3 regions of the Clostridium sp. LIBA-8841 genome follow, and region 3 is predicted to be linked to each of the others. Evidence: riboswitches for the same ligand, from Rfam matches in the RefSeq annotation. Region 3 holds a riboswitch; each other region holds the start of a gene.
The links. Region 3 has a riboswitch for thiamine pyrophosphate ahead of thiC (phosphomethylpyrimidine synthase ThiC). Riboswitches for the same ligand answer to the same signal wherever they lie in the genome.

Region 1 (7,839 bases), 1.7 Mb from region 3:
TAAAAGATATAAATACTAGAATAGAAAATATAAATGCAAAAACTTCTAATATGGATGAAAAAGCTTTAATTACAATGGTTTATGATGGCGAAATAAGTGCTTTTGGTAAAGATTCAAGATTTAGTACTATTCACAAAGAATTTGGCTTTAAGGAAGCAGATGAAAATATAACAACTGAAAATCATGGACAAACAGTTTCTAATGAATATATAGCAAATATTAATCCTGGATATTTATTTGTAATAGATAAGGGCATAGTAGCAAGTAGCAAGCAAGAACCTGCTAAGGGTATAATTGAAAATGAATTAGTACAAAGAACAGATGCATATAAAAATGGGAAAATAGTTTATTTAGATACGAAGGCTTGGTACTTAGGTGGGCCAGGATTACAATCAACAGATGTAATGTTAACAGAAATGGAAAATTCAATAAAGGACATTTAATAGAAGAGAGTGATGTTTTATTAAGGTTTTACTTAATAAAACATCATTTTTCTTTCTTGAAAAAATTTCGTATATAATTATATAATAGAATTTAAAAAGAAGGTGCGAAAAGTGAAGAGTTTTAATATAGAGAAACAATCTATGTGGAAATGTAGAACCAATAATAAATTAATTTGCAATGAAAGTGAAACTTTGGTTATCTTATTACCTGGATTAGGATATACCTTGGATAAAGCAATACTGGATTATTCAAAACAATTAGTTCTAGACTTAAATTATGATTGTTTAGGAATAGAATATGGATTTCAAGTTAGTAGGGAAACTTTCAATAGACATGATGAAGAGGACATTAGAGAATTATTCTTGGAAAGCTTAGATGTTGTTTTTAGTGCTTTGGAATTTAGAACAGGAAAATATAAAAATATAGTTATTATAGGAAAAAGTTTAGGTACAGTATTACAAAATAAAATAGGTGAGGAAATTAAAAAGGTTTATAATATAGAGGTTAAAAATATTTATTTAACTCCTATAAATGAAACTTTTAAGGATAACATAAACAAAGAAAGTTTAATAATAACAGGTACTAAGGATGCTTTAATATCTTCAGATAATTTGGAGAAAATAAAAGAAGAAAAGTTTAATGTTTTAGAAATAGAAGATGCAGGACATTCTCTGTGTATAAAAGGAAATGTATTAGAAAGTATTAGAGCCTTAGAACTAATAATTAAAGTTATAAAAAATTATCTTGAAAAAATTTAAGTAATGAAATTAAATTTTTAAATGGAGTGATTATTTTGAAATATGCAAAGAAAGAAAAAGAAGAACTAAAGAAGCTTTTAAAAGATGAGGAGTACTATGTTACTCAAGAAAATGGAACCGAAAGACCTTTTACAAATGAATATTGGGATTTTGATAGAGAAGGAATATATGTTGATGTAGCAACTGGAGAACCCTTATTCACTTCTAAGGACAAGTTCTTTTCTTCATGTGGATGGCCTGCTTTTTCAAAACCAATAGATAGAAGTATAATAAAGGAAAAGATAGATAAAAGCTATGGAATGATTAGAACAGAAGTTAGAAGTAGATTAGGCGATTCTCATCTAGGACATGTATTTTGTGATGGACCAGAAGAGTTAGGTGGATTAAGATATTGTATAAATTCAGCCTCACTAAAATTTATTCCAAAGGAAGAACTAAAAGAAAAAGGGTATGAAGAATATTTAGAGATATTTAAATAGAAAAGTAGGTGTTAAAATGGGATTTTTATTAAATAAAGATGGAGAAAATGATTTTCTTTTGGCTGATACTTATTCAAAAGATGATATATTTTGGATAACTTTAAGAGGATTAATATCTAAGGGAAAAATTGATGAAGCAGAAGATATGCTTTTTAGAGAGGCTGAGAAAAATCCTTCTATGGAAGTTTATGAAATAGGAGAGAAGATGTATAGCTTATTAGATAAAAAGAGTGATGAAGAGCTTAAACAATATAATTTTTCTAAGGAAGAAATAGCCTTGGGGTTAGAAGATTTAAAGAAATTAATAAAAAAGTAAGGATTATTGAGATTTAATATATAGTACTAAATTAAAATAAGGGGAGGTAATTATGAGAAGTTTAAATAAAGAAAGTTTTCTCCAAAAATATCCTCATGTAGAAGAATACATAGAAAAGAATGATATTAATTTTGAAGATTTACAAAAAATATTTTATGACTTTGTGAAATATGAAGAGTCTTATGAGAATCAAGCAGATTTCATAGCGAATATATTACGTTCAAATGAAAATGTTCATTCTGTAAAATCAAGAATAAAAAATCCGGAAAGATTAATTGAAAAAATAATAAGAAAAACAGAAGATAGAAAAGAAAAATATGGTGAACATTTTTATTTTAATGTTGAAAATTATAAAAATGAAATAACTGATTTGATAGGTATAAGGGTATTACATATATTTAAAGATCAATGGAAGGCAATACATGATTTTATAATAAAGACATGGAATGTAATTGAAATAACAGCTAATATAAGAGATGGAGATGACAGAACTATATTTGATAATTTAGGTATTGAAGTTATATCAAGACAATCAGGGTATAGGTCTGTTCATTATCTTGTGGAGTGTTATCCAACAAATCAAAAGGTTATTGCAGAGATTCAAGTAAGAACTATTTTTGAAGAGGGATATGGGGAAATTGACCATAGGCTTAGATATTCTCATAATGAAATACCTGAAATATTAAAATCAAATCTATTGCTTTTTAATAGAATTGTAGGAAGTGCAGATGAAATGGCTTCATTAATCAATATGTTGAATAATAGTTTAGATAATAAGGATAATTACTATGAAAGTAAGTTAAGAGAAAAAGATGAAGAAATAAGAAAATTAAAAGAAAATATTGAACAAATGAAATAATAGAAAGCTACCTTGATGAATAATTAAGGTAGCTTTATTTTAAAATTATATATGAACAAAATATTAATTAATTATTAATAAAGTTAAGGAATATAACTGTTTGTTTGGGATTTTAGAAGAATTTGGGGAAATTTACTCTTTGATTTTATAAACTTTAAGGAGTAATATGAACGTAGTTCACTGTGTTTTTTATTAATAATATTTAAAAAATAATATTAATAAAAGGCATAGTAAGGACAAGTTTATAGTTTAAGAAAGGGTGACGATTATGAAAAAGAAATCAGTTGGAATCACTATGGCTGTCTTCTTACTAGGAATATTCATGGGGGCTATTGATTCAGGAATTGTATCACCAGCAAGAGATATAATAGCTGATGGATTAAAGGTTTCACAGGATGCCAGTGTTTGGGTTATAACAATATATACCTTAGCATATGCAGTATCAATGCCTATCATGGGAAAACTTTCTGATAAGTTCGGAAGAAAAAAAGTGTACATGGTCTCAATAACTTTATTTGGACTAGGTTCTTTATTATGTGGAGTATCAGATTATGTAAATAGTTATGGATTCTTATTATGTGCAAGAGTAATAGAAGCTATAGGTGGTGGTGGAATAATGCCAATAGCTACAGCTTATATAGGAACATCATTCCCAGTTGAAAAAAGAGGTTCAGCTTTAGGAATGATTGGTGGAGTATATGGAATCGCAACAGTAATTGGACCAACTTTAGGTTCAGGAATACTTTCTATTTTTGGTGATAAAAACTGGGGATTTTTATTCTTAGTAAATGTTCCAATAAGTATAATAATATTACTTTTAGCAACTAAATTAGAAGAGAATACTTCTGCACAAGGAGTTAAGAAGTTAGATATATTAGGTTCAGGAGTATTAACTGTATTAATTTTATCTTTAATGTATGGAGCTACAAACTTAAAATTCTACGATTTTATGGACTCAATAAAATCATTAGATGTTTGGCCATATCTTTTAATATTTGTAATATCAATTCCTGTATTAGTTTGGGTAGAAAAGAAAGCAGAAGATCCAGTAATAAACTTATCCTACTTTACTAATAAGGAAATAGCGATAACTTTAATATTAAGTTTCGTTGTAGGATGTGGATTAATGGCAACAGTATTCATTCCTCAATTTAGTGAAAATATATTAAGAACACCTATGGGTAGTGGTGGATATATAGTTACAATATTTGCAGTATTTGTAGGTATAGCAGCACCTTTAGGTGGTAAATTTATTGATAAAATAGGTGTTAAAAAGGTATTAATAATAGGTATGAGTTTAGTTATAATAGGAAACCTTTATCAAGGGTATATAACAACTAAACATCCAAGTATGGTTAACTTAATAATAGGATTAGCTATTATGGGATTTGGTTTAGGATTTTCTATGGGAACACCAATAAACTACTTAATGCTTAGCTTAGTACCTGATAATGAAGCTACAGTTGGACAATCAGCAGTATCATTAGTTAAATCTATAGGTATTGCAGTATCACCAAACATACTTATTAACTTTATATCAGATGCTGGAAGAAGAGTACCAGATGCATTACAAAAAGTTATGCCTCATGTAGATGGAATGTCAAATATTATGGCAAATGGTGGAGGATCTTCACACGTTGCAAATTCAATGGGAAATGCAAGTGTTACTAATATATTCAGCATTATAAAGGATATGGTGCAATCACAATTTGCATCATTAGGTGACAAGTTTGCTAATAATCCTCATGTAAATATAGATATGATTCAAAAATCATATATGCAAAGCTTAGATGGGGCTAAAAATGCTATAGAAACTACATTCCAACAAGTAATGAATACAGGATATACTAAATTATTCTTAACATGTGCTATGATAGCTTTAGTTGGATTAATTTTAACACTTATGTTAAATAAGCAATTAATAAATATGAAAAATAAAAAAATGGAAAGCGTGGAAAAAACTAATTGATAAAAAATGTTTTTTGAGTTATGATGAATAAAACAAATAAATTTTAAGATATTGCTAGGGGTGCTGTAAAAGGCTGAGAGGGATTTAATATCCTAACTCTAATAACCTGATTTGGTTAATACCAACGTAGGGAAGTATATTTTAAGTTGTGATTTTTCATATTAGAAAATATTATTATGATTAATTAGAAAATATATTTTAAAAGGTTTAGCAATATTGCTAAACCTTTTTTTGTTGGTATAAAGCGGTATTTAAAGGGAAAGAGGTGAAGATATGATTGTTAATGGAAAGAAATTAAATAAAGAAAACCTTAATACAGTTTCTGATTTATTAGAAAGTTTAAATGTAAATAGAAATAGAGTGGTTGTGGAACTTAACAAAGAGATAATTAACTCTTGTAGTTATGATGAGATTTTATTAAATCATGAAGATATAATTGAGATTATTGCATTTGTTGGTGGAGGTTGATTAATAAGAATTTAAGAAGTTTAAGAAAATAAAAGTTGGTTGAAAGTAAAAGAGAGAAAAAAGAGAAAAAGATATAAGGAGCCTTTATGAAGATAAAGATTAATGAAAAGTGGAAAGAGGTTGAAGAAAATTGTACAGTCTATTCTTTAAGGGATAAAGAATTAAATGATGCTGATGTTATAGTTTTAAATGGATTTCCACTTGGAGAAGATAAAGAGTTAAAAGATGGAGATAGAGTTGTTTTTATTAAAAAAGGAATTAAGCCTAAGAAAGAGGAATTAGAAGAATTAATGGTCTCAAGACATACACCAGGTATTCATGAAAAACTTAAAAAACTTAAGGTTTTAATAGCTGGATGTGGGGGGCTTGGATCTAACATTGCTATTTCTCTAGCAAGACTAGGTGTTGGAAATATAAGATTAGTAGATTTTGATATAGTAGAACCTTCTAATCTAAATAGACAGCAATATTATATTGACGATATTGGAGAGTTTAAGGTGTCTGCATTAAAAAGAAATTTAATGAGAATAAATCCTTTTATAAAAATAGAAGATTTAAATATTAAACTTTCTGAGGATAATATGGAGATTTTAAAAGAAGCTGACATAATAATAGAGGCCTTTGATAATCCAGATTATAAAGCTTTATTAGCAAACTATGTTTTAAGTAATATGAAAGAAAAATACTTAATTTCATCTTCAGGAATGGCAGGTTTTTATGATTCAAACTTAATAAAAACAAAGAAGATAACAGATAAATTTTATATTTGTGGAGATTTAGTAAATGAAGCTAAAGAGGGATGTGGACTAATGGCTCCTAGAGTTTCTATATGTGCAAATCATATGGCTAATTTAGTTATAGATATAGCTGTTAATAAAATAGAATTTGTTAAGAAAGACTAAACTAAAAGGTTATATTTTAAGTGAAGTTTGATTTCTAGAAATCAACATTAGTCTAAAACAGAACCAATTAAAAAGAGTTTATAAATATATTTAGTGATAATTATAAGTTTTATTAACTAACAATTTCATATATGATTTTGAAAAATTTACAAAAAAGAGTAGAAAAGGGGAATTTTTATGGACAAGTTAATAATAGGTGGAGTAGAAATAAAAAATAGACTTTTTGTTGGAAGTGGTAAATATCCTTCAAATGAGATAATAAAAGATGTATTAGAGGGAAGTGGATCTCAAGTTATAACTTTAGCATTAAGAAGAGTGGATCTAGATAATAAGGAAGAGGATATTCTTCAAAACATACCAAAGGATGTAATATTATTACCTAATACTTCTGGAGCTACTAATGCAGAGGAGGCTATTAGAATAGCTAGAATAGCAAGAGCTATGGGGTGTGGAAATTGGATAAAAATAGAAGTTATATCAGACTCTAAATATTTACTTCCTGATAATGAAGAAACTATAAAGGCAACTAAAGTATTGGCTGATGAAGGCTTTATTGTACTTCCTTATATGTGTCCAGATCTTTATGCAGGTAGAAGGTTAATAGAGGCAGGAGCAGCAGCTGTAATGCCACTGGGAGCCCCAATAGGAAGCAATAGAGGTTTGAAAACTAAGGAACTAATTCAAATAATGATAGATGAACTAGATATTCCTATTATAGTTGATGCCGGAATAGGAAAACCATCCCAAGCCATGGAGGCTATGGAAATGGGAGCGGCGGCATGTTTAGTTAATACTGCCATAGCATCTTCTAAAAATCCTATAAATATGGCAAGAGCTTTTAAAATGGCAGTAGAGGGTGGCAGATTAGCCTATGAATCTAAAATGGGAAGAGAATCAAAATTTGGAAATGCTTCATCTCCACTTACTGGATTCTTAGATTAGGAGATGATTGAATTGAGTTTTTATGATGTAGTAGAAAAATATAGAGAGTTTGATTTTTATGGATACTTTGATTCCGTAAAAAGGGAGGACGTATTAAGAAGTATTTATGAAAGAAATAAGAGCCCAGAGGATTTACTTAATTTAATATCTCCAATAGGAGAAGAAGTTTTAGAAGAAATGGCTCAAGAAGGAAGAGAACTTTCTTTAAAATATTTTGGAAGAACTATATTACTATATACACCAATGTATATCTCAAATTATTGTATAAATAAATGTTCATATTGTGGGTATAATGTAGAAAATAAAATATGTAGAAAGAAGTTGAACCAAGAAGAGATAGAAAAAGAGGGAGAAGCTATTTCAAAGGATGGTTTTAAACACATTTTAATATTAACTGGGGAAAGTGAATATCATACTCCAGTAAATTATATAGAAGATAGTATTAGAACTTTAAAGGAGAAATTTCCGTCTATAACTCTTGAAATATATCCAATGACAGAAGAAGGATATAAAAGAGCAGTAGAAGCTGGCGCAGAAGGGCTTACTGTATATCAAGAGACATACGATGAAAAGACATATGATAAGGTTCATGTAGCAGGACCAAAGAAAAACTATAAATTTAGGTTAGAGGCTCCAGAGAGAGGAGCTAAGGCTGGAATGAGAAGTATTAGTATAGGTGCATTATTAGGATTAGCTGATTTT
Region 2 (7,839 bases), 1.3 Mb from region 3:
ATAGTTAAAGCTGAAATTAAAATTAATGCTAAACCTTTCTTTTTCATAAAAATCCTCCCTATATTTACCCTAAATTTTTAAAGTTATTGTAATTTAATACAATATTACCATATATAGGAATAAAAGGAAAGAGTTTTTTATGGAAAAAATAATGAAAAAAAGTAATTTTTTTAGTAAATATATTTATTAAATTTATATATTATGTGAAATAAATATTAGAAAATTTTACTAAAAGAATATATAATAGACTTAAGAAAGTTAAGGAGTGATGATGTGGCTACAATTAAAGATATTGCAAAAGGTGCTGGAGTTTCAATAGCTACTGTATCTAGAGTTTTAAACTTAGATGAAACACTTAATGTGTCTGAAGAAACAAGAAAAAAAGTAATGGAAATAGCTGAGGAATTAAATTATTTAACAGTAAAAGAGAGAAAAAATAAAATTAAAAACTATACTATAGGAATAGTCTATTGGTACACAGAAATACAAGAGTTAAATGATCCATATTTTCTTTCAATAAGAATGGCCGTTGAAAAGAAATGTAGTGAAGAAAAAATTAAGTTTAAACCTATAGATTTTCAAAAGATTATTAATGAAGGTACTAAAGAATATACAGATTTAGATGGTATCTTAGCTATTGGAATATTTGGAGAAAAGGAAATAGAATTAATGGAGAAACTATCTAAAAATATAGTTTTTGTAGATTCTTCTCCAGAAGAGTGGAAGTATGATTCTGTTGTGGTGGATTTTAAGTACGGAGTTAAAATAGCTTTAGAATATTTGACTTCTTTAGGTCATAAGAAAATTGGATATTTAGGTGGAGAATCTATTATTCATAATAGCAATGAATCCTTAAGAAAAATAAATTATAGAGAAAAAACTTTTAAGGAATATATGGAAGATATAAAAGGATATAAGGAGGAGTGGGTTTTAAAGGGACGGTTTTTACCTGAGGATGGTTATGAGCTTATGAAAAAAGTTTTAAAAGAAAAGAATTTGCCCACGGCTTTCTTTATTGCAAGTGATCCTATGGCCATAGGAGCTTATAAAGCTATATCTGAGGCTGGACTTAAAATACCAGAGGATATAAGCATAGTTGGCTTTGATGATATATGTACGGCTAAGTTCTTAAATCCTTCACTAACAACCATAAAGGTGTACACAGAATATATGGGGAATGTTGCAGTAGATACACTTTTAGAGAGAATGAGGACAGGAAGAGAGATGTCTAAAAAAATAGTTTTACCTGTTAAGCTTATTGTAAGAGATAGTTGTAGAAAACTTTAAAAAATAATTTAAGTTTTTAACTAAAAGAGACTATATCAGAACTTAAAATAATAGAACTTATAGATTATATGAAGAAGATAGTTATAAATTTTTTAGAAAACTGAGTAATTTTCAGAATATATCCATAAGTTCTACTTTAAGTTAAGTCTGACATAGTCTTTTTTATTTAAATCTAAATTAAGTAAAAATTAGTATTCACCTAAGACAGAATCTATTGTAAAAAATAAAGCTTTAATTTTTTCTAAGTTTTTTATGCAGGCGTTATAACCGGCATTATAAGCTTTTTCTAATTTACAGACATCTTTTTCAAAGCTTTCAATTGATTCTTCTTCAGAAGGTCTGATTATTAATGCTTTTCCATCCCTTTCTAATTCTTCACAAAACTTTACTGTATCATTATATTTAATATGTCTTGTTAAAAAAGAATCCTTTAATTTAGGATATTTACGTCCAACTATTTTAGATGCTAATTTATTACTTTTCCCTAAAGTTTTTTTATAGTTCTTAGGACGAGTAAGAATAATTAAATGCTTTTCGTTCCCATCTTCTAAGGCCTTTTTTATTGGGATTGGATCTAAAAGTCCTCCATCATAATACTCGTTTCCATTGATTTTTATTGATGGGAAAAGTAATGGAATTGCACAGGTGGCTCTTAAGGCCATATATTTTTCATCCTTAATTTTGCCATCTAAGTATTCTGTTTTCCCTGTGTTAGCATTAGTGACTCCAATTAAAACTTTTCCCTTATAATTTGAAAGTGCATTAAAATCATAAGGGAAGAGTTTGTTTGCTAATTCATCAAAGACAAAATCTAAACCAAAAATGCTTCTACATTTAAAAAAGTTAGAAACACCTAAATAGCGTTTGTCATTTCTATATTTTTTTAATATTTCAATATTTCTTCCTTTTTGATTAGAAAAATAGGAAAAACCATTAGTTATTCCTGCTGATACTCCAATGCAATATGGAAAGATTATATTGTTATCAAGAAGAGCATCCATAACCCCTGCACTGAAAATAGGACGTAAAGTTCCTCCTTCTAAAACTAAACTAACCATAAAAATATCCTCCTAAAATTGATATATTTAAAATTATAATCCTTAACTTAAAAAATATCAAAAAAAGACATGTTGAAAAAGAAGAATGAGTATGGTATCATTTGGATTAGAAAATATCATAAAAATAGCTAGGGGGGCCAGTAGTGTCTGGCTGAGATTAGAAATTAAATTTCTTGACCCTTTAACCTGATCTGGTTAATACCAGCGTAGGGAAGCCTGAGACAAGTATATTTTAATTGATTTTAAAGCATATATAGCCTTTGGGCTATATATGCTTTTTTATTTTAAAAAAGGAGAGAAAAATATGACTAAATTATTTAATGCATTAACGATTGCAGGATCTGATAGTTCTGGAGGAGCGGGAATACAGGCTGATATAAAATCATTCTCTGCCAATGGAGTATATGGAATGAGCATAATAACTGCCATAACTGCTCAAAGTACTCAAGGAGTTTTTGGAATAATGGATGTTACTCCTGAAATTATAGAAAAACAAATAGATGTTATTTTTGATGATATAGAAGTTGATGCTATAAAGATAGGTATGGTGTCTAAGATTGAATCAATAGAAGCAATAAGTAATGCTTTAGGAAGAGTAGAAAACTTGCCACAAATAGTTTTAGACCCTGTTATGATTTCAAAAAGTGGATTTAAGCTTTTATCAGATGATGCAAAAAATACTTTAATAGATAAATTAATACCACTAGCTACTTTAATAACTCCAAATTTACCAGAAGCGGAAGAGTTATTAGGTAGAGAAATAATTACAATAGAAGATATGAAAAAGGCTGCTATTGATATTAAAAAAATGGGAGCTAAAAATGTCTTAATTAAAGGAGGACATTTAGAGGGAGAAGCTACAGATCTTCTGTATGATGGCGAAAACTTTATTCTTTTTGAACAAGATAGAATAAATACAAAACATACTCATGGAACAGGATGTACTTTATCATCAGCTATTACAGCTAATTTATCAAAGGGAATGAATATACCTGATGCAGTTAAAAGTGGAAAAGAATATATTACAGGAGCTATAAAAAATGGCTTTAAACTTGGAAAAGGTGTTGGGCCAACACATCATTTCTATAAATTTTATTAGGAGGAATAATAATGGGAATTTTAAAAAGAGAAAATCCTTTAATACACATGATAACAAACTACGTTACAGTTAATGACTTAGCTCAAGTAACTATTAACTATGGTGGATTGCCTCTTATGGCTACACATCATGAGGAGCTAGAAGAAATAACAGGAATGGCTAATGGATTATTAGTTAATATAGGAACTTTAGAACCTTATCAAATGGAATCATCAATGACTTCTATGAGAATAGCAAGAGAAAAAGGAATTCCTTCTGTTTTAGATCCAGTAGGTGTACAAGCTTCTAAGCTTAGAAAAGATTTTGCAAAAAGGTTGATATTAGAGGGAGAACCTTCACTTGTAAAGGGAAATTTAGCTGAAATAAAAACTCTTATAGGAGAAACATCAAAGTCAATAGGAATAGATTCTTTTAATGATACCTTAAGTGAAAATACAAAAAATAAAATAAAAGAATATGCAAAGGAAAGAAATTTAATAATAGTTGTTTCTGGTGTATGTGATTTCATAACTAATGGGAAGGATGGAGCCATTGTTAAAAATGGAACTTATAAAATGAGCAAAATAACAGGAACAGGATGTATGCTAGGAGCCTTATTAACCATAGCTTTAAGTTTTTATGATGATAAAGCTTTAAGATTTAAAGAAGTTGTTAAAGCAGTAGCAGCATGGGGGATATGCGGAGAAATAGCTGAGGAAAGATTAGGAGAAAAAGAGGGGATAATGACTTTTAAACATAATCTTCTAGATGAGCTTTCAATGATTAGTGATGAAGTAATAAAAGAAAGAGAGAAGGTTTATTATGAGTAATTCATACTGTAAAAAATTATACTTAGTAACTGACTATAGGATTCCTTTTAATGAACTTTTAGAAAAGACTAAGGAAGCCTTAATTGGAGGAGTATCTATTGTTCAATATAGAGCGAAGAATAAAGACACTAAGGAAATGTGTAAAGAAGCTAAGGCTTTAAAAAAACTTTGCAATGACTTTGGAGCAATTTTTTTAGTAAATGATAGAATTGATGTGGCATTAGCAGTAAAAGCTCATGGTGTTCATATAGGACAAGATGATATGGATGTGTCTATAGCAAGAGAAATAATGCCAAAGGATGCTATTATAGGTGTTACAGTTCACAATAAAGAAGAGGCCTTAAAAGCAATAGAAGATGGAGCTGATAACTTAGGAGTTGGGGCTTTATTTTCAACCAATAGCAAAGATGATGCAATCTTAATGACATTAGAAACTTTAAGAGAAATAAGAGAAGTTTCTTCTATACCTCTATATGGTATTGGAGGTATAACTCCTTATAATTTAAGTCAGGATATTTTAGAGAATTTAGAAGGGGTTGCAGTTATATCAGCATTATTAAATAGCGAAGATATAATTGAGAAGAGCAAAGAGTTTTTAAAGGTGCTTAGTAGATAGGAAAACTTGAATATTAAAATAAAAATATGAAATAATCAAAAGAGGTTCTTTAATTTTAGAGCCTCTTTTTCTTGAGTTTTATTTTAGGTGAATGTTGATTTTTGTTTAGAGTTTATTTTATAGTATAATATTCATAATTAAGAATTTATTTTGATGGTAAAATTTAATCTAATAAGTTAGATTTAGTAAGGATTTTAGGAAAAAAATGAGAAAAGCATTTGAAATATTAAATAATATTTTTGGATATAAAGAGTTTAGAAAAGGGCAACAAGAAGTAATTGAGAAGATTTTAAGTGGGATGGATGTATTTTGTATATTACCTACTGGAGGTGGAAAATCTTTATGCTATGAAATACCTGCTTATATTTTGAGTGGAGTAACTTTAGTTGTTTCTCCATTAATATCCCTAATGAAGGATCAAGTTGATAATTTAAATTCTTTAGGGATTAAGGCAGCATATATAAGTGGTGGAAATGATTTTGAAGAAGTTAAAAGGATAATGGGAAGTTTTATAAAAGGTGAAATAAAACTTCTTTATGTTTCACCAGAGCGTTTAGAAAATAAGTATTTTTTAGAAAATATAGAAAAAGCTAATATTATTCAAGTAGTAGTAGATGAGGCACATTGTGTTTCAATGTGGGGGCATGATTTTAGAAAAAGTTATAGCAAAATAAAACCCTTTATAAATAAATTAAGAAAAAGGCCAATTGTTACAGCATTTACAGCAACAGCAACAGAAATGGTTATGAAAGATTCCATAGAACTATTAGGTCTTAAAGACCCTTTTGTTTATAAGGGAAGTTTCACTAGGGATAATTTAGAAATAAATATCTTAAAAGAAGTAGATAAATTAGAGAGTATAAGTGAGATTATAAGTGAGCATGAAGAAGAGTCAGGAATAATATATTGTTCTACTAAAAATGAGGTTGAAGAACTTTATAAAAATATGATTTATAGAGGTAAAAGCGTAGGTAAGTATCATGGCTCTTTAAAGAATAAGGAAAAGAATTATTATCAAGAGGAATTTTTAAATGATAATTTTAAGGTTATGATTGCTACAAATGCTTTTGGAATGGGAATAGATAAGCCTGATGTTAAGTTTATAATACATTCAACTTTCCCAAAGAGTATAGAAAATTATTATCAAGAAATAGGTCGTGGAGGAAGAGATGGAAGTTTAGCTAAGTGTTATCTTCTCTATTCAGAACAGGATATACGTCTTATGGACTATTTAATAAGTTCAACTACAGAAATATCAAGAAGGACTATAGAACTTAAGAAATTAGAGCAAATAATAGAGTTTTGTAACTTTGACAAATGCCTTAGAAAATATATTTTAGACTACTTTGGGGAAGAAAATTCAATAAAGTATTGCAATAACTGTACTAATTGTTTAAAAAACAATGATTTTGTAGATATGACCTTAGAGGCTCAAAAAATATTATCTTGCATTTATAGAACTAAAGAGGCTTTTGGAGAAAGTGTTCTAATAGATATTTTAAGAGGTGTTCATGGACCAAAAATTGAAAAATATAAGCTGTATGAACTCTCTACCTTTGGAATAATGAAGGAATATACCAATAAGTACATAAAGGACATAATAAATGAGCTTTTAGCTATTAGTGCTTTAGAAAGAAAAGAAGGAACATATTCCATGTTAAAGTTAAATAGAAGATCTATAGGGATATTAAAGGGAGAAGAAAAGGTGTTTTTAGATATCAATAAAAACGAAGAAAGTGTATGTAAGGACTTAGAACTTTTCAAGAGACTTCGTATTTTAAGAAAAGATATATCAAGAAGAGAGGGAATTAAGCCATATATAGTTTTTACTGATTCCATGATTATGGATATAATAAATAAAAATCCTAAAAGCAAAGAGGCTTTAAAAAATATTAGGGGTTTTGGAGAGCAAAAAATAACAAAATATGGCTCTTTTATTATTACAACCTTAAAAGATTATGAGAAGTATAAAAAGAGAAATTAGTTTAACTAATTTCTTTTTTTTTATTTTATATAAATATTTTGTCATAGAACATAATGTATGGTGAATATATTTAGGGTAAAGGAGGGATTACAATGGATTTTAAAGAGTTTATAAAAAGTGATAGGGAAAAACATAATAAGCAGAAATTTAAAGGAACATTTATCGATTATTTAGAAATTGTAAAAAATAATCCTGACGTTGCAAAACTTTCTCATAAGAGGATTTATGATTTGATCGTAGATAAAGGATTTGAGATATTACGCCCAGAGGAAAATACAAAGATAAAGAAGATATACGGAAATGAGAAAATAAAGAAATATAATTTCTTTAAAGAAGATTTTTATGGTATAGATACAGTTATTATGAAATTAATGAATTATTTTCATTCAGCATCAATGAAAGGAGAGGAAGCTAGACAGGTATTGTATTTAGTAGGACCTGTTGGTGCAGGTAAATCTTCATTAGTTGAAGCTATTAAAAAATCTTTAGAAACAGCACCACCAGTATATGTTTTAGATGGATGTCCAATGCATGAGGAACCATTACATTTAATTCCTAAACACTTAAGAAAAGAATTTGAAGATATGTTAGGAGTTAAGATTGAAGGAGACTTATGTCCAGTTTGTAAGTATAGATTATTAAATGAATTTGGTGGAGAATATGAAAAATTCCCAGTTTCAACAAAGAATTTCTCAATCAGATCTAGAAAAGGAATTGGAGTTGTACCTCCAGTAGATCCTAATAACCAAGATACATCTATTTTGACAGGATCTATTGATATTTCTAAAATGGATATGTATCCAGAAGATGACCCAAGAATATTCTCATTAAATGGAGCATTTAACGTTGGTAATAGAGGAATGGTTGAATTTATTGAGGTGTTTAAAAATGATGTTGAATATTTACACACAATCATAACTGCAACTCAAGAAAAGTCTATTCCATCACCTGGTAAGGGGTCAATGATTTATTTTGATGGACTTATA
Region 3 (7,839 bases):
CATGTCTATTGAGTCAATCAAAGCTTCTTTATTTAAATTTCTAATAACAACCTCATGAACCTCAGCACCCTCTTTTTCAAAGGCTCTTCTACAATCATATTCACAGTTAGTTCCTGGGAATACTGGAATAACTACTCTTGGTTTTTCTACTATTGTTATTTTTGATTTAAGTTTTTCTTTTCCTATATGCACTTGTCCATTATCTAAAATATCTGCCCCATCTTCACTATTGCTTATTAAATCTGAAACACATCCCTCTTCATTTTCTATTTTAGATTTAAATACATCCTCAAGTTTTTCTTCATAACATTTTTCTAACTCTCTTAATGAAACCTCAAAATCATATTCCTCACACTTTATAACATCAGCCACGATTGTGCTTCCTATAACCTTATGATTAGTTCCCTTAAATTCCTCTTCAAGGTTAACCCCGTCCTTAACCTCTAAGATTAAACTTCCATAATTAAATCCAAAAAGCTCTTCTTGAGAAACATTATTTAATTCTGCCCCAATTTTATTTCCTAATGACATCTTAGTAATTCCTTCTGATACTCCTCCAAACTTAAGAGAATATGCTGAAATTACTTTTTCTTGTCCTATTAATTCATAAAGCTTTTCTAAGTTATTTTTGAATTCTTCCATATTTAAAGTTCCATCTTCTAATCTTTCACTCTTCACAAGAACTAAAGTTGATCCTATATTCTTAAACTCAGGTGAAATAACTCTTGAAGCATTTTCAAGTCCTACTGCAAATGAAACTAAAGTTGGTGGAACATTTAAGTCTCCAAAACTTCCTGACATTGAATCTTTTCCACCAATTGCTGGTAATCCTAAATCCATTTGAGCTTTATAAGCTCCTAGTAAAGCTGCAAAAGGCTTACCCCATTTTTCTTTATCCTTTAATAACTTTTCAAAGTATTCTTGGAAGGTTAATCTAACCTTTTTATAATCTCCTCCCATAGCAGCTATTTTTGTTACTGATTCAATAACTGAATAAAATGCCATGTGGAATGGGCTCCATACTCCTAAATAAGGATTAAATCCATATGTCATTAGGGAAGCTTCTTTACTTTCTCCTCCTAAAACCGGAATCTTAGCAGCCATCCCCTCTGCTGGTGTTAATTGATATTTTCCACCTAGAGGCATAAGAACTGTTCCTCCGCCTATAGTTGAATCAAATCTCTCAATTAATCCTTTTTGACTACAAATATTTAAATTTCTTAGTGATTTTAACCATTCTTCTTTAACATCACAATTTTTAACTTCGTATGGATAATCACTTGGTGATTTTACCTTTAAAGAAATCTCTTGTTTTGCCCCATTTGTATCTAAAAAAGTCCTCTTTATATCAACAATTGTTTTGTCTTTCCACATCATTCTCAATCTATCTGTATCTGTAACTTCCGCTACAATTGTAGATTCTAGATTTTCTTCTTCTGAAAGTTCTATAAATCTCTTGGCATTCTTAGCTTCAACAACAACTGCCATTCTTTCTTGAGATTCTGATATTGCAAGTTCTGTTCCATCTAGTCCCGCATATTTTTTAGGAACCTTATTTAAATCTATATCAATACCTCTACATAATTCTCCAATGGCTACTGATACTCCACCAGCTCCGAAATCATTACATCTCTTTATCATTTGAGCTACTTCTTTATTTCTAAAAAGTCTCTGAATTTTTCTCTCTGTTGGAGCATTCCCCTTTTGAACCTCTGCTCCACATTGATTTATTGATTCCTCTGTATGTTCCTTTGAAGAACCAGTGGCTCCTCCAATACCATCTCTTCCTGTTCTTCCTCCAAGAAGTATTACAATATCTCCCTTTGAAGGTTCAAGTCTTACAACATTCTCTTTTGGTGCAGCTGCTATTACTGCTCCAACTTCCATTCTCTTAGCAGCATAATTTGGATGATAAATCTCTGCTACTTGTCCTGTTGCAAGTCCAATTTGATTTCCATATGAACTATATCCATGTGCAGCTCCTAAGGTTATTTTTCTTTGAGGTAACTTTCCCTTTAAAGTTTCTTCAATTCCAGCTGTTGGATCTGCTGCGCCTGTAACTCTCATAGCTTGGTAGACATAACTTCTTCCTGAAAGTGGATCTCTAATAGCTCCTCCTAAACAAGTTGCCGCGCCTCCAAAAGGCTCTATTTCCGTTGGGTGATTATGTGTCTCATTTTTAAACATTAAAAGATATTTTTCAGTTCCATTATTTGTTTCTATCTCTATGTTTATAGAACAAGCATTTATTTCATCTGAAACATCTAAGTCATCAAGTTTTCCTCTTTTTCTTAGTTCTTTCATTGCTATAGTAGCTAAATCCATTAATTTAATATCTCTAGTCTCTAACTTATCTTCATAAACATACGCTCTTGAATTTCTATAATCTTCATAAGCTTTTTTAATAGGTTCTGAATATTGACCTTCTTCTATTTCAACATCTCTAATTATTGTTTCAAAAGTTGTATGTCTACAATGATCTGACCAATAAGTATCAATAACTTTAATCTCAGTTATTGTTGGATTTCTATCTTCTGATTTAAAATAATCTCTTATCATTTTTAAATCTTCTAAACTCATAGCTAAAGAATTTTCTATATGAAAGTTTTTAAGTTCCTCCTCAGTTAGATTCAAAAATCCATTTAAAACTTCAACGCCCTTAGGTTCATCTAAGTTATCTTCTAAAACTTTTGATAATGGATCTACTTCTCTTGAATCAACAGGATTAATATAATAAGCTTTTATCCTATCTATCTCTTCATCATTTAAATCACCTTTTAAAACAATGATTTTTGATGATTTAACAGGAACTTTTGCTTCCTCAGTAAGAAGCATTATACACTCTGAAGCTGAATCAGCTCTTTGATCATACTGTCCTGGTAAATATTCAACACCAAAAGCATTTTCATCTTGTCCTATTTCAAAATTTTCTTCATAAACTCTATCTACTGGAGCTTCTGACAAAATAGTATTTACAGTCCTTATATACTGCTCTTCTTCCATATTTCCTAGTATGTACTTATTTAAAACTCTTATATCCTCTAAAGCTTCGACTCTTAAGTTATCTTTAAAATCTTTAAGTAATATCTGACTTTCAACATTAAAACCAGCCTTTTTTTCTACAAATACCATTCTAATACCAGACATTTTAATCCCCCATTCAAAACACGAACATTATTTATGATTAAATATTAATCATTCGTTAAATAGAGAATATCATTATAAATACGTATTGTCAATAATTAAATTTATTTAAACGTTCGGTTTTTAATATATTTAATCATCTTTTTATCATTTATATTCCAAAATAATTCGTATTTAATCATAAAAATAGAGATATATTAAAAGTTTAGAATAATCTTCCTTTTAATATATCTCCAATATTTTTAATCTTCTCTTAAAAGATTTATATCTTTTCCCTCTAGAATCTTATTCATATTTCTTATAGAACACATTTTCCCACACATTGTACAACTATCTTTATGTTCAGGATTCGATTCTTTTCTATACCTAATTGCTTTTTCACTGTCTATGGCTAAAGAAAACATCTCATCCCAATCTAATCTTTTCCTAGCCTCACTCATTTTATTATCCCTCTCTCTTACTCCTAGGATTCCTTTTGCTATATCTGCCGCATGTGCTGCTATCTTTGAAGCAACTATTCCCTCCCTTACATCTTCTAAATTAGGAAGTCTTAAATGTTCTGCTGGTGTTACATAGCAAAGAAAATCTGCTCCATAAGAAGCTGCCATAGCTCCTCCTATGGAACTCGTTATATGATCATACCCTGGTGCTATATCAGTTACTATTGGGCCTAAAACATAAAATGGTGCTCCATGGCATAATTTTTTCTCTAATAAAACATTAGCTTCTATTTCATTCATTGCCATATGCCCAGGTCCCTCTATTATTACTTGAATATTTCTTTCCCAAGCTCTTTTTGTCAACTCTCCAAGAGTAATTAACTCTTTTATTTGTATAGCATCAGTTGAATCAGCTATTGAACCAGGTCTACAAGCATCACCTAAACTTAAGGTTAAATCATACTTTTCACATATATCTAATAATCTATCAAAATATTCATAGAAAGGGTTTTCTCTATTATTTAATTCCATCCATGCAAAAAGGAGAGATCCTCCTCTAGAAACTATATTAGTCAATCTTTTATTTCTTCTAAAAGTTTCAACTGCTTCTCTATTTAATCCAGCATGTATAGTAACAAAATCTACTCCATCTTTTGCATGTTTCTCTACAACCTCAAAAAATTCATCAATAGTTATATCCTTAAGTTCTTTATCATAGAACCCAACTACATCATACATTGGTACAGTTCCTATCATAGCTGTAGATATCTCAACAAGTCTTTTCCTAAAATCATAAGTTTTACCATAGTTACTTAAATCCATTATGGATTCTGCATTCATTTCTATGGCTTTTTTAACCTTTTCTAACTCTAATTCTATATTGGCATAATCCTTTGAAATTCCTAGATTAACATTTATTTTAGTTCTTAACCCTTGTCCAACACCTTCTGCACTTATGCTCTTATGTTTTTTATTAGCTGGTATTACAACTTTTCCCTCAGCCATTAAATTCATTAAAGTTTGAACATTAATACCTTCTTTTTCTGCAACCACTTGCATTTCCTTTGTTATTATGCCTCTTTTAGCAGCATCCATTTGAGTTGTGTAATTCATATTAGTTCTCCTTATTTTAATTTTTTAACTGCGCAGTTAAATTAATATAGGATCCTAGTTTTTTATAAAAAATAAAAGCTTGCCATAAGGCAAGCTTAATAAACACTTATATAGATATACTTATACAAATTTTTAGCATAAATATAAATAAACAACAGTTTATGCTTCCCTACGGTAGTACTAACTACATCAGGTTTTAAGGGTTAGATAGCTATTATCCTCTCAGCATATAAAATGCACCCCTAGCACTTACGATTAAATATTTACTTTTTTTCTAAATTATACTATTAAAATTTTATAATTTCAAGTAAATTTATAAAAACAAGTAATTATGCACTAAAATTTAGTAATTGTTTAAACTTATTATAGGTTTCATCATCAACTTTTTGCAAGTCACTTATCTAGCTAACCATCCTCCATCAACAGCTAAAATATGTCCATCCATATAATCTGATGCTCTACTTGCTAAGAATATTACAGCTCCCATCAAATCAAAAGGCTCTCCCCATCTACCTGCTGGTATCCTTGATAATATCTCTGAATTTCTACTAGCATTTAAAGTTAATTCTTCTGTATTAGCCGTTTTTATATAGCCTGGTGCAATAGCATTTACATTTACTCCAAATTCAGCTAGTTCATTAGCAAAGGATTTTGTTAGTCCTGCTACTGCATGCTTACTTGCAGTATAAGCTGGAACATATTTACCTCCTTGGAATGAAAGCATTGAAGCTATATTTATTATTTTACCATGTCTATTTTTTACCATAGTTTTTGCTATCTCTTTACTTAAATAATAAACACTATTTAAGTTAACATCTAAGACGAATTGCCAATCTTCATCAGTATATTCAAATAAACTATTTCTTTTTATGGTACCTGCATTATTAACTAAAATATCTATTTTCCCAAAAAGCTTTTTACTCTCTTCAATAACTTTTATAACATCAGTTTTCTCTTCTAAATCAGCTTGAATAAATTCAACCCTTCTTCTTTCTTTTTCTATTAATTTTCTTGTTTCATCTAAATCTTTTTCACTATGAACCACTATACACAAATCCGCTCCAGCCTTTGCTAAAGCAACAGAAATAGCCTGTCCTATACCTTTATTTCCACCAGTAACCATAGCTACCTTTCCATGTAATGAAAAATAATCCATTGAAAAATCACTTAAACTATTCACAATCTCAACCCCTTTGAAAGTTTTAAAACTTATTCATATTTTATACTACCTCTTACAGAAAACATTTTCAACTTCTTGTGAATATAATTAAAATTAATAAAATAAAAAAGCTTTAGAATAAGTTGTTATCTCATTCTAAAACTTTCTTATATTCCGTCTTTTTAATATATTATAATTTAAATCTTATCTACAAATTAATCAAAAATATTTAGAAACCTGTGTGACCAAATCCGCCACCTCTATTTACACTTTTGAATTTTGAAACATCATCAGTTTCTATAAAGTTAGCCTTATAATATTTAGCTAAAACCATTTGGGCAATTCTATTTCCTTTTTTTATATATATACTTCCATATGGATTTCCATTCTTATCTAAATAAATATATGTTTTTAATAACTTTTTATAAGCTCTCTTTCCTTCTTCTTCATAAGAACTTAAATCATGTCCTTTCGACTCTAAATATTCACTTAATCTTACCTCTGTATAATTATTTTTTAAGTCATCTAATATACTTATATCATTAGCTATTTCATAAGGAAGATTAGCTATATTATAATTATTCTCTAAAATTACTGATATATTGCTAACTGAATCAGCATCAATAGTTCCTATTGAGTTTGAAATTTTCAGATTTGTTCTTAAAGAAAGTCCACTTCTAGCTCTAATTTGAAGTTCCATATTATCAGGAATTGCAAACTTTAAATCTAATGGAATTGCCACTTTTTCAAAAGGTCTTATAACCATATCTTTAGCTGCAAAAACATCTGCTCCAGCGGCTAATGGTGTCTCATATTTAGGAGTCTCTCCACCATTTTGATATTCAATATAAACATCTCTAATTCTTTGTTCACCAGCCATTAAACTCACCTCCATCTTTAGTAAAAGTATATTTTACTTTCTATATATTCACAAACACTTAAATTCTTTAAATTCTCAAAGCAGAGGCTTTTTATTAACATTTTATTAATATATTTTCCTTTAGCTTACATTTGCAACATTTTACTTATATTAATTCATAATTAACTATAAATTTTTAAATATATACTTTATCTTAAGTGAATAAAAATAGTATTTTTTATTACTTTCATCTTAATATACAAAATAAAAGAGAACAGACTTTAAATTAATTCTGCTCTTCTATCTTGTAATATTTAATTTTAAAAATTATTTCTATTTGAATTATAGATACCAATTCCAGCAATCGCTCCTATTATACCAATAATTATTAATCCAGATATTTTAAATACATAGGCTCCTAAGTAATAAACAACTACAATCAATATAAGAGCTATAATAACATGAACAATCCATTCTCTCTTAGGATTCATTTTAAAAGCTCCAAAAATTTTGTCTGATAATTTATATTTTTTATCAATAAATCCATATATAACTGCAAAAAAAATTGCTGACACAACAAATACCAATGCTTCTAATATGTTTTGTATTAAAAGAATTTTATCCATACTCTCGTTCCTTTCAATTGATCTTTAATAGCTATATTATACCATTTAACACAACTTTAAGTGAACTCTACTATGATTAAAAATTAAATAACTAATTAAATATCTAATTTATTTTTTAGTTGAATACTCAATTTTTATATAAAATAATAAAAAGTTAAATAGATTAAAGTTCTTATATCTACTTAACTTTTTTAATAATAAATGATATATAATTTAATTTTTAAATGTAGCAATAATAATCCCGATGAAAATTCCATTTATAATTGCTATTACTAAATTGCCTATTCCATAACTCATATTGAAATATTTAAAGACTACATAACTTAAAAATAAAACTAGCACAGTAACACAAATCACTATTAAATCATAAATTAATTTTTCCTTAAAACTTTTATGCCCCCATAAAATTCTATTTCTATTATCTCTAATTTCATAAAGAAACCATAAAACTATAATTATTCCAATTAAAGTGCTTCCATGTTGTAATAAACTATATCC

Region 1: another riboswitch for thiamine pyrophosphate. It lies ahead of thiS (sulfur carrier protein ThiS); the one in region 3 lies ahead of thiC (phosphomethylpyrimidine synthase ThiC).
Region 2: another riboswitch for thiamine pyrophosphate. It lies ahead of thiD (bifunctional hydroxymethylpyrimidine kinase/phosphomethylpyrimidine kinase); the one in region 3 lies ahead of thiC (phosphomethylpyrimidine synthase ThiC).

Annotation. Positions count from the first base shown of each region.
Region 1 covers NZ_CM173488.1:2,633,206-2,641,044, reverse strand. Annotated here, with positions in the region: gene AC2A4K_RS11395 (siderophore ABC transporter substrate-binding protein) at 1-443, shown strand, start outside; gene AC2A4K_RS11390 (alpha/beta hydrolase family protein) at 555-1,202, shown strand; gene msrB (peptide-methionine (R)-S-oxide reductase MsrB) at 1,238-1,681, shown strand; gene AC2A4K_RS11380 (DUF6483 family protein) at 1,698-1,997, shown strand; gene AC2A4K_RS11375 (RelA/SpoT domain-containing protein) at 2,050-2,856, shown strand; gene AC2A4K_RS11370 (MFS transporter) at 3,125-4,825, shown strand; TPP riboswitch at 4,872-4,975, shown strand; gene thiS (sulfur carrier protein ThiS) at 5,099-5,293, shown strand; gene thiF (sulfur carrier protein ThiS adenylyltransferase ThiF) at 5,380-6,195, shown strand; gene AC2A4K_RS11355 (thiazole synthase) at 6,373-7,137, shown strand; gene thiH (2-iminoacetate synthase ThiH) at 7,150-7,839, shown strand, end outside.
Region 2 covers NZ_CM173488.1:2,283,155-2,290,993, reverse strand. Annotated here, with positions in the region: gene mglB (galactose/glucose ABC transporter substrate-binding protein MglB) at 1-47, opposite strand, end outside; gene AC2A4K_RS09915 (LacI family DNA-binding transcriptional regulator) at 274-1,287, shown strand; gene AC2A4K_RS09910 (patatin-like phospholipase family protein) at 1,476-2,345, opposite strand; TPP riboswitch at 2,466-2,575, shown strand; gene thiD (bifunctional hydroxymethylpyrimidine kinase/phosphomethylpyrimidine kinase) at 2,650-3,444, shown strand; gene thiM (hydroxyethylthiazole kinase) at 3,456-4,253, shown strand; gene thiE (thiamine phosphate synthase) at 4,246-4,869, shown strand; gene recQ (DNA helicase RecQ) at 5,075-6,853, shown strand; gene AC2A4K_RS09885 (PrkA family serine protein kinase) at 6,946-7,839, shown strand, end outside.
Region 3 covers NZ_CM173488.1:976,523-984,361, reverse strand. Annotated here, with positions in the region: gene AC2A4K_RS04165 (phosphoribosylformylglycinamidine synthase) at 1-3,147, opposite strand, end outside; gene thiC (phosphomethylpyrimidine synthase ThiC) at 3,387-4,697, opposite strand; TPP riboswitch at 4,847-4,951, opposite strand; gene kduD (2-dehydro-3-deoxy-D-gluconate 5-dehydrogenase KduD) at 5,095-5,880, opposite strand; gene AC2A4K_RS04150 (dUTP diphosphatase) at 6,086-6,736, opposite strand; gene AC2A4K_RS04145 (hypothetical protein) at 7,036-7,341, opposite strand; gene AC2A4K_RS04140 (DUF4184 family protein) at 7,555-7,839, opposite strand, start outside.